2 regions of the Streptomyces sp. NPDC127038 genome follow, and region 2 is predicted to be linked to the other one. Evidence: riboswitches for the same ligand, from Rfam matches in the RefSeq annotation. Region 2 holds a riboswitch; the other holds the start of a gene.

Region 1 (5,114 bases), on a different contig from region 2:
CGGGAGGACGCCCCGGCCCATCGCGACCAGCGACAGCATCTCGGAGAAGGACCCGCCGGCCGGACCCTTGGGAACGGGTCTGCCCGAGGGGGTGTGATCCGGTGTGCGGTCGCGCTTGAATCCGGCGGAGGTGACCTCGGGGTACTGCACCACGGGATGGTCCGCGAGCACCTCTAGGGACAGCCGCTCCTCTCCGGCCAGCGGATGACCGGCCGCGACGGCCAGGACTCTTCTCTCACGCAGCAGGGCGGGCCCGCGGGCCATGCCGTCGAACGGGAACGAGGCGAGCAGCACGTCGATCGAGCCGTCCACCAGACTCGCCCGGGAGTTGGACAACTGGACCTCCCGCACGTCGACCCGACAGTCGGGGTGCCGCTCACCGAACAGGGCGACGGCCTTGAGGAGTGCGGGTGCCGTCCACTCGCCGAGGAAGGCGACCCGCAGTTCTCCGGTGACGCCCAGGGCGGCATCGGCCGCCCTGCGCAGCGCCGCTTCCATCCCGGCGGCCAGGGGTGCCAGCTCGTCCGCCAGCTGCCGGCCGACCGGGGTGAGCCGCACGGAGCGGCTGGTGCGTTCGAACAGCAGGCCGCCGACCCTGCGCTCGATCGCCTTGATCACCTGGCTGACCCGTCCGGTCGTGATCCGCAGACGCTCGGCGGTCCTGCCGAAGTGCAGTTCCTCGGCCAGCGTCAGAAACGTCTCGGTCTCCAGTCGTTCCAGCATGAATCCCCCGTCGTTAAATCTGGCTCAACAGTCGTGCAGCGATCATGTCTTGATGGCATCCGTCCCGCGGCGGATCGTAGAAGGCGTCGGCACGGCCCGGGGGACGGATCGGGGCGTGGCCGTGCCGACGTGATCGACCCCGCCCCGTTCAGCGCGTGGCCCCGCCACGCCGTCGACCTGGAGACGACATGACCACCGTGCGCGTGAAGGCCTTCGACCACCTGGTCCTCAACGTCCAGGACGTCGAGCGGTCCCTGGCCTTCTACACCGGACTCCTCGGCCTGGAGCCCGTGCGCGTCGCCGAATGGCGGCGCGGCCAGGCGCCGTTCCCGTCGGTGAGGATCACCGCGGAGACCATCATCGACCTGGTGGCACATGCCCCCGAGGGGTCCAACGTCGACCACATCTGCCTCACCGTGGAGCCGCTGGACTGGGACCAGGTCATCGCGTCCGGGACCTTCACCGTGCTCGAAGGACCCGTGCAGCGCTACGGCGCACGCGGCAGCGCCACCTCGGTCTACGTCCAGGACCCGGACGGGAACACCGTCGAGCTGCGCTGGTACCCGCAGGACGCAACGCCGTGACCGTGCCGGGGCGGGCCGGGCCGCGCCATGGCGGTGCCGTGGGGCGGCGGCCCGGGTGGACCTCCCGGGCCGCGCCCCCGGCCACCTGTGGAGCGACTCAGTCGGCCAGTGGCAGGTACACGCGGTTGCCCGCCTCCGCGAACTCCCGGGACTTCTGCAGCATGCCCTCGGAGATCTCCTCTGCGGAGGCGCCCTCGGCCACTCCGCCGCCGAACCGCTCGTTGATGTCCTGGCTGATCTTCATCGAGCAGAACTTCGGCCCGCACATGGAGCAGAAGTGGGCCGTCTTGGCGGGCTCGGCCGGCAGCGTCCGGTCGTGGAACTCCCGTGCCGTGTCCGGGTCGAGGGCCAGATTGAACTGGTCCTCCCACCGGAACTCGAAGCGGGCGTCGGAGAGGGCGTCGTCCCATTCCTGCGCACCCGGGTGGCCCTTGGCGAGATCGGCCGCATGGGCGGCGATCTTGTAGGTGATGACGCCGGTCTTGACGTCGTCACGATCGGGCAGGCCCAGGTGCTCCTTGGGCGTGACGTAGCAGAGCATGGCCGTGCCCCACCAGGCGATCATCGCGGCACCGATGCCGGACGTGATGTGGTCGTACGCGGGCGCGACGTCCGTCGTCAGCGGGCCGAGGGTATAGAACGGAGCTTCATCACAGATCTCCTGCTGAAGGTCGATGTTCTCCTTGATCTTGTGCATCGGGACATGGCCCGGGCCTTCGATCATCGTCTGGACCTGAAAACGCTTCGCGACCTTGTTGAGTTCCCCGAGCGTCCTCAACTCCGCGAACTGCGCGGCGTCGTTGGCGTCGGCGATGGAACCCGGCCGCAGCCCGTCGCCCAGCGAGTAGGTGACGTCGTACGCGGCGAGGATCTCGCAGAGCTCCTCGAAGTTCTCGTACAGGAACGACTCCTCGTGGTGCGCGAGGCACCAGGCGGCCATGATCGATCCACCGCGCGAGACGATGCCCGTCTTGCGGTTCGCGGTGAGCGGTACGTACGCCAGGCGCACGCCCGCGTGGACCGTCATGTAGTCCACGCCCTGCTCGGCCTGCTCGATGACGGTGTCCTTGTAGATCTCCCAGGTCAGTTCCTCGGCGCGGCCGTCGACCTTCTCCAGTGCCTGATAGAGCGGCACGGTCCCGATGGGGACGGGGGAGTTGCGCAGCACCCACTCGCGTGTGGTGTGGATGTTGCGGCCGGTGGACAGGTCCATGACCGTGTCCGCGCCCCAGCGGGTCGCCCAGGTCATCTTCTCGACCTCCTCCTCGATGGAGGAAGTGACCGCGGAATTGCCGATGTTGGCGTTGACCTTCACCAGGAACCGCTTGCCGATGATCATCGGCTCGATCTCCGGGTGGTTGACGTTCACCGGCAGCACCGCCCGGCCTGCGGCGATCTCCTCCCGTACGACCTCGGGGGCGACGTTCTCGCGGACCGCCACGAACTCCATCTCGGGGGTGATCTCACCGCGTCGCGCGTAGGCGAGCTGGGTGACCGGCTGCCCGGGACGCCCACGGCGGGGCTGACGGGGCCGGCCGGGGAAGACCGCGTCGAGATTGCGCAGTCCTCCGCGTGGGGCCGTGTGCTTGATCCCGTCGTCCTCGGGACGGACGGGACGGCCCGCGTACTCCTCGGTGTCTCCGCGGCCGATGATCCAGTTCTCGCGCAACGGGGCCAGCCCCCTGCGCACATCGGTGTCGACGGCCGGATCGGTGTACGGCCCCGAGGTGTCGTACAGCGTCACGGACTGCCCGTTGGTGAGGTGCACCTGGCGAACCGGCACCCGCAGATCGGGGCGCGTGCCCCCGACGTACGCCTTGTGCCAGCCGATGGACCGTCCGTCCTGGCCGTTCGCAGACGCCGGGGAGACCCCGTCCGTCCGGCCGAAGGCAGGCGTGCGTACATCCTTGTCGGTCATGAGACCTACTCCCTACGCCGGCATTACCCGGTAACAGGTTCAGCGGTCGACGCAGCGGCTTCCGATCGCCGATGTTTCATGTGAAACATCGCGAAGACGGAGGTCAGCGCCCTCTCAGCCCGGTGCTCCGAGCTCCCGCGTGTGCAAAGGTGCCTCCACGCTAGCGTCATGTCTGGCGCGGTGAACAGAGGGCCCTTGACGTTCTTGCGATGATCGGGCGGTGACCACGACCCGGCAGCATCCGTTCCCTCCGCCCGAGCCACCGCGGCGTCCCGGCTCCGACGGCGGCCGCGGGCAGGGCCCCGGCAGCGGGCACGGGCCGGGGCACGAACACGGTCCGGAGCACGGCCGAGGACACGGACACGGGCCGGAGAACGATCACCACGGTTCCGAGGACGGCCACGACCACGGTCCGGGTCCGCGGCGCGGGCGCGACGAGCCCGCGAACGCCGGGCACGGGCACGGGCATTCCCACAGTCACGGCCCCGCCGCACCGGTCTCCCGGCATCTGCGCAAGGTCATCGCCGCGGTGCTGATCCCCTTCGCGGCCGCGGTCGTCGTGGGGCTCGTGGTGCTGTGGCCCGGCGGCGCTCCGGCCCACGAGCGCACCGGTGTCGGCTTCGACCGGCAGACCCAGCAGGCGACCGTCACGAAGATCGACCAGGTGGACTGCAAGTCCGTGAACGCCTCTTCGGCGGGCTCGCTGGGCGACACCTCAGGCACCGGGGGCTCGGCCGCCCGGCGCGGGACGGCGGGGGACTGCAAGAAGGCCACAGTCCGGGTCGACACCGGGAAGGACAAGGGCCGCACGTTCACCGAGATCGTCCAGCCGGACCAGTCACGGCAGTTGCACCAGAGCGAGAAGGTCGTCGTCGCCTACGAGCCCTCCGCCCCCAAGGACCTCCAGTACTCGGTCACGGACGCGAACCGGAAGCTGCCCCTGACACTGCTCGCCGTGATCTTCGCCCTGGTCGTCGTGGTGATCGGGCGGATGCGCGGAGTCATGGCGCTGGTCGCCCTGGCCATCAGCTTCATGATCCTGAACTTCTTCATCCTGCCCGCGATCCTTCAGGGCTCGAACCCGCTGCTCGTGGCCGTCGTGGGATCCAGCGCGATCATGCTGATCGCGCTCTACATGTGTCACGGCCTGTCGGCCCGGACCTCCGTGGCGGTGGTCGGCACCCTGCTGTCCCTGATGCTGATCGGTCTCCTGGGCTCGTTCTTCATCGACTGGGCCCTGCTGACCGGCAACACCGACGACAGCACCGGCCTGATCCACGGTCTGTTCCCGTCCATCGACATGAGCGGTCTGCTGCTGGCCGGTGTCATCATCGGTTCGCTCGGCGTCCTGGACGACGTGACGGTGACGCAGACGTCCGCGGTCTGGGAGCTGCACGAGGCGAACCCCACGATGGGCTGGCGCGGGCTGTACCGCGCGGGCATCCGCATCGGCCGCGACCACATCGCCTCGGTCGTCAACACCCTCGTCCTGGCCTACGCGGGCGCCGCGCTGCCACTGCTGCTGCTCTTCTCGATCGCGCAGAGCAGCGTGGACACGGTCGCCAACAGCGAACTGGTCGCGGAGGAGATCGTGCGCACGCTGGTCGGATCGATCGGGCTGGTGGCGGCCGTGCCGGTGACGACCGCGCTGGCCGCCCTGGTGGTCGCCGCGGACCGCGACGGCGGTGCGACGGTCCCCGCCCAGGCCGCGGCCGCCAGGACCCCGGCACGCAGCGGGAAGGGACGACGCCGCAAGCACTGACCGCCGCCGGGAAGCGCTGAAACCATCCTGCTCCGGCGCACCGCGTGAGGAAGCGTTACTCCGCTCCGGGCCGGCCGCGGCGTCAGCCCGCGCTCTGCTCCTCGGTGAGGATGCGGTCGAGGACCGT
Region 2 (5,114 bases):
CGCGCTTCACGGTGTCGCTGTAGGCGTGCTTGACCTGCTTGACGTCGAGTCCGGCGTCCTGGAGCCGGCTCCTGGCCTGCTGCTCCGTCTTCGCCAGGACGGGCGGGACCTTGGTGAACTGGCCCGAGTTGATGTACCAGACACCGGCGCCGAGGCCGAGTACCAGCACGATCGCGGCGACCACCAGCATCGTCCCGCGCCGCGGCCGCGGGCCCGGGGGCTGTGCGGGGACGACCGGCGCGGTGGCGAACGGACTGCTCTGCTCGAACCTGCTGGTCCGGTTCAGGGCGCCGTCGTCCTCGTTCACCGGCAGCAGGCGGGGGACGGACAGCGAGCGCGGGATCACGCTCGTGCGGTCGTCGGCGTTGTCGTGGCCCACGGACAGGGCGCCCGGCGGAATCGCGTCGAGCTGCTCGGCGGTGAGACCGGCGCGCGCCTCCAGGACCTGGCCGAGCAGGGCCACCGCGTCGGCGGGGCGCATCTCGGGATTGCGGGCCGTGGCCGCGGCGACCAGCTCGTCCAGCGCGAGCGCCAGCTCCGGCACGGCGGCCGACGGCGGCGGTACGTCCTCGTGGAGGTGCTGGTAGAGGACCTGCGCGGCGGTGTCCGCGGTGTGCGGCTTGGCGCCGGTGAGCATCTCGTAGAGGACGACTCCGCAGGCGTAGACGTCGACGCGGGTGTCGGCGGTGCCGTGCTCGATCTGCTCGGGGGCGAGGTACGACACGGTGCCGAGGACGGTGCCCGTCGTGCTGGTCACCGTGTCCACGGCCCGGACGAGGCCGAAGTCCGCGACCTTGACCCGGCCGTCGTCCCCTATGAGGACGTTCTCCGGCTTCATGTCGCGGTGCACGAACCCGGCGCGGTGGGCCGCGCCGAGCGCGGCGAGCACCGGCTCCAGGATGTCGAGCGCGGCCCTCGGCTGGAGGGCGCCGCGCTCGCGCAGCACGTCGCGCAGGGTGCACCCGGCGATGTACTCCATGGCCAGATAGACGTACGACCCGTCCGTCCCCTGGTCGAAGACCTGCACCACGTTCGGGTGCGCCAGCCGTGCCACGGACTTGGCCTCACGGATGAAGCGTTCGACGAACGAGGCGTCGGCTGCCAGCGTCGGGTGCATCACCTTGAGTGCGAGCACACGGTCGAGGCGGGTGTCCAAGGCCCTGTAGACCGTGGCCATGCCGCCGACCGCGATCCGTGCCTCGACCCGGTAACGGCCGTCGAGCACGTGTCCGACAAGCGGGTCCTGAAGGGTCGTATCCACGCAGGTGAGTCTACGAGCCACCACTGTCACGGCGCCCCGTTCGGGGGATTCGGGGGCCCGACTGCATCCGAGCTGTGACGAGCGCGGCCGATACGAAGATCCGTTCGTCGCACAGATGTCCGATCATGCCCCGTCTGTCACCGCAAGGCCGCAACACGACAACCTCCGCCACCGCCCGGCCGGAAACCGACGGAGAGCGTCCGGGCGGTGGCGGGCCGCCGCCCGCCCGCCGCCGGCCGTACGGGGGAGATCAGAAGGCCGGGCGCTCCGGGTCCAGCGCCGCCCTGCCCTCCACGGGGGAGGAGGCCGTGGCGAAGTGCCGCCGCGGGATGCGCCCGGCCCGCCGCGCCAGGCGCCCCGCCTCCACCGCGTGCCGCATGGCCTCCGCCATCAGCACCGGCTCCTGCGCCCGCGTCACCGCCGAGGCCAGCATCACCCCCGCGCACCCCAGCTCCATCGCCAGCGCGGCGTCCGACGCCGTACCCGCTCCCGCGTCCAGGATCACCGGCACCCCCGCGCGCTCGACGATCAGCTCGAAGTTGTGCGGGTTGCGGATCCCGAGCCCGGACCCGATGGGCGAGCCGAGCGGCATGATCGCCGCACAGCCGACGTCCTCCAGCTTCCGCGCCAGCACCGGGTCGTCGTTCGTGTACGGCAGCACGGTGAAGCCGTCGTCGACCAGGGTCTCCGCCGCGTCGAGCAGCTCGATCGGATCGGGCAGCAGGGTGCGCTCGTCGGCGATGACCTCCAGCTTGACCAGGTCGGTGCCCAGCGCCTCGCGCGCCAGCCGCGCGGTCAGCACGGCCTCGCCCGCGGTGTAGCAGCCCGCCGTGTTCGGCAGGACCCGGATCTCGAGCCGGGCCAGCACCGACAGCACCGAGCCGTGCACGGAGGCGTCCACGCGCCGCATCGCGACCGTCGTCAGCTCCGTGCCGGACGCCACCAGGGAGCGCTCCAGCACGTCGAGGCTGGGCGCGCCGCCCGTCCCCATGATCAGGCGCGACGCGTAGGCCGTACCGCCGAGGACGAAGGGATCGTCTGCCATGGTTCAGCCTCCTTGGACGGCGGTGAGGACTTCGACGCGGTCGCCCTCGGCGAGCGCGGTGGACGACCACTGCGCGCGCGGGACGACGGTCTCGTTCAGGGCGGCGGCCACCCCGGACGACGAGGGGGTCAGGGTCGCGACGATCGCGTCCAGAGCGGTGCCCGCGGCGACCAGCCGGCGCTCCCCGTTGACGACGACGTTCATACGGGCAGCTCCGTGCGGGCCTGGGCGCCGAAGCGCAGCGGGGTGAAGGGGCGGGCTTCGGCGGGGAGTTCGCCGGTGGTCAGGACATGGGCCATCACGTCGCCGGTCACCGGCGTCAGCAGCACGCCGTTGCGGTAGTGGCCGGTGGCCAGCAGCAGGCCCTCCAGCGCGCTCGGGCCGAGCAGCGGCGCGTTGTCCGGCGAGCCGGGGCGCAGCCCCGCGCGCGTCTCGGTGAGCGGCAGCTCGGTGATCCCGGGGACCAGCTCGTGCGCGTCGCGCAGCAGCTCGTACACGCCGCCCGCCGTCACCGTGGTGTCCCAGCCCAGTTCCTCGCTGGTCGCGCCCACCACCAGCTCGCCGTTCTCGCGCGGCACCAGGTACACGTGGCTGCCGCGCACCACGGCCCGCACGGTCCGGTTCAGGAACGGGGCGTACCGAGGGGGCACGGTGAGCCGCAGCACCTGGCCCTTGACCGGCCGCACCGGCGGCACCACGTCGTCCGGGACGCCCGCCAGCCGCCCGCTGAGGCTGCCTCCGGCGAGCACCACCCGGTCCGCGGCGAGCGCGGTGCCCTCGGCGGTGACGACCCCGGTGGCCCGCTCCCGTACGACGGTCAGACGCTCCGCCCAGGTCCGGTGCACGCTCACCCCGGCCCGCTCGCACGCGGTGACCAGGGCTCCCGCGAGCCTGCGGGGGTCGATCTGGTGGTCGCCGTCCACCCGCAGGCCGCCGCGCACCCCGGGCGCCAGCATCGGCTCCAGACGGCGGCACTCGCGGCCGCTGAGCCACTCCGACTCCAGCCCCGACCGGACCTGGAGCGCGTGCAGTTCCCGCAGATGGGCGCGGTCGTCGGCGTCCAGCGCCACGGCCAGCGTGCCCGACCTGCGGTAGCCGAGGTCCTGGCCGGTGGCCTCGGTGAGCTCGGCGGCGAAGTCCGGATAGCGGCGCGCCGAGGCGAGGTTGAGGCCCAGCAGGGTCTCCTCGCCGAAGTGCAGCTCGGTGACGGCGGCCAGCATCCCGGCCGCGACCCGGGCGGCCCCGCCGCCCGGCTCGGGGTCCACCAGCGCGGTGTCCAGCCCGCGCTGCGCGGCCCGCCAGGCCGTCACCAGACCGATGATCCCGCCCCCGACGACGAGGACGTCCGACGAACGTGCAGACGGCATGGGCGTCCAGCCCCTCCCTTCGCCGGCATGACCCGGATCAGGTTCGTACGGTCGGAGGCCGCCCAGCCTCCCTCTCAGCCCGGTTCGTCCGGGCTCCCGCGAGTGCTTTACGTCGGCCACCCTAGCCCGCCCCCCTCCGTGCCGGTAAGGGAGCCTCCGCCCGCGGCGCGGCGCCCGGCGGCCCCGCCGCCGCCCCCGGAGCCTGGCCGGGCACGGCCGGGGACCGCGCGGGACCGGCGGTGTGCAACAGGTCACCGAGCACGTGCGCTGACTGACGGATCGTCACGTGTCTATGGTGATCAGGTGAGCGATCAGACGCAGGCACAGTCCCCGCCGCGGGGGTCCGCGGTACGGCGGGTCGTCGTGGTGGGCGCGGGCATGGCCGGGGTGCAGACCGCGGTCGCCCTGCGCGAACAGGGCTTCACGGGCACCGTCACGCTGATCGGCGCGGAGCCGCATCAGCCCTACGACAGGCCGCCGCTCTCCAAGGCCGTCCTCCTCGGCAAGTCCGAGGGCTCCGCCTTCGACGTCGACTTCGAGTCCCTGGACATCGACCTGAGACTGGGCAGCGAGGCCCTCGGGGTGCGCCCCGGCGAGCACGAACTGGACACCGACGCGGGACCCGTCCCGTACGACGTCCTGGTCGTCGCCACCGGGGCCGAGCCGATCCGGCTCCCCGGCGCCGAAGGGGTGCCCGGGGTGCATCTGCTGCGCACCCTGGACGACGCCGACCGGCTGCGTCCCGTCCTCGCCCGGCAGCACGACATCGTGGTGGTCGGAGCGGGCTGGATCGGCGCCGAGTTCGCCACGGCGGCGCGCGAGGCGGGCTGCGCGGTCACCGTCGTCGAGGCCGCCGACCGGCCGCTCGCCGGAGCGCTGCCGGCCGAGGTCGCCGCTCCGATGGCCGGCTGGTACGCGGACAGCGGGGCCTCGCTGCGCACCGGCGCGCGCGTGGAGCGCGTCGAGCCGGGCGCGGTCGTCCTGGACGACGGCTCCCGGGTGCCCGCGGACGCCGTCGTGGTCGGGATCGGCGCGCGTCCGGCCACCGCCTGGACCGCCGGGTCCGGCATCGAGCTCGGCGCCCACCGGGAGATCGTCGCCGACGACCACCTGCGCACCTCCGTGCCGGACGTCTACGCGGTCGGCGACTGCGCCTCCTTCCCGTCCGGGCGCTACGAGGAACGCCTCCTCGTCCACCACTGGGACAACGCCCTCCAGGGCCCCCGCACGGTCGCCCTGAACATCGTCGGGGAGACGCCCGCCGCCTACGACCCGGTGCCCTACTTCTGGTCCGAGCAGTTCGGCCGCTTCGTGCAGTACGTCGGCCACCACACGCCCGCCGACACCCTGGTGTGGCGCGGCGACCCCTCGGGCGCCTCCTGGTCGGTGTGCTGGCTGCGCGGGACGCGGCTCGTCGCCCTGCTCGCGGTGGGCCGCCCGA

Evidence for each region. A riboswitch is a leader RNA that binds a small molecule or an ion and turns the genes downstream of it on or off. The one in region 2 is predicted to bind thiamine pyrophosphate.
Region 1: linked by a shared signal. The riboswitch ahead of thiC (phosphomethylpyrimidine synthase ThiC) and the one ahead of thiO (glycine oxidase ThiO) in region 2 are both predicted to bind thiamine pyrophosphate.

Annotation. Positions count from the first base shown of each region.
Region 1 is NZ_JBHXDQ010000033.1:62,791-67,904, reverse strand. Features, by position in the region: gene ACFWI4_RS22780 (LysR family transcriptional regulator) at 1-723, opposite strand, end outside; gene ACFWI4_RS22775 (VOC family protein) at 912-1,307, shown strand; gene thiC (phosphomethylpyrimidine synthase ThiC) at 1,405-3,225, opposite strand; TPP riboswitch at 3,218-3,374, opposite strand; gene ACFWI4_RS22765 (YibE/F family protein) at 3,446-4,987, shown strand; gene ACFWI4_RS22760 (SsgA family sporulation/cell division regulator) at 5,070-5,114, opposite strand, start outside.
Region 2 is NZ_JBHXDQ010000024.1:54,568-59,681, forward strand. Features, by position in the region: gene pknB (Stk1 family PASTA domain-containing Ser/Thr kinase) at 1-1,261, opposite strand, end outside; gene ACFWI4_RS18800 (thiazole synthase) at 1,512-2,306, opposite strand; gene thiS (sulfur carrier protein ThiS) at 2,310-2,510, opposite strand; gene thiO (glycine oxidase ThiO) at 2,507-3,673, opposite strand; TPP riboswitch at 3,671-3,783, opposite strand; gene ACFWI4_RS18815 (NAD(P)/FAD-dependent oxidoreductase) at 3,977-5,114, shown strand, end outside.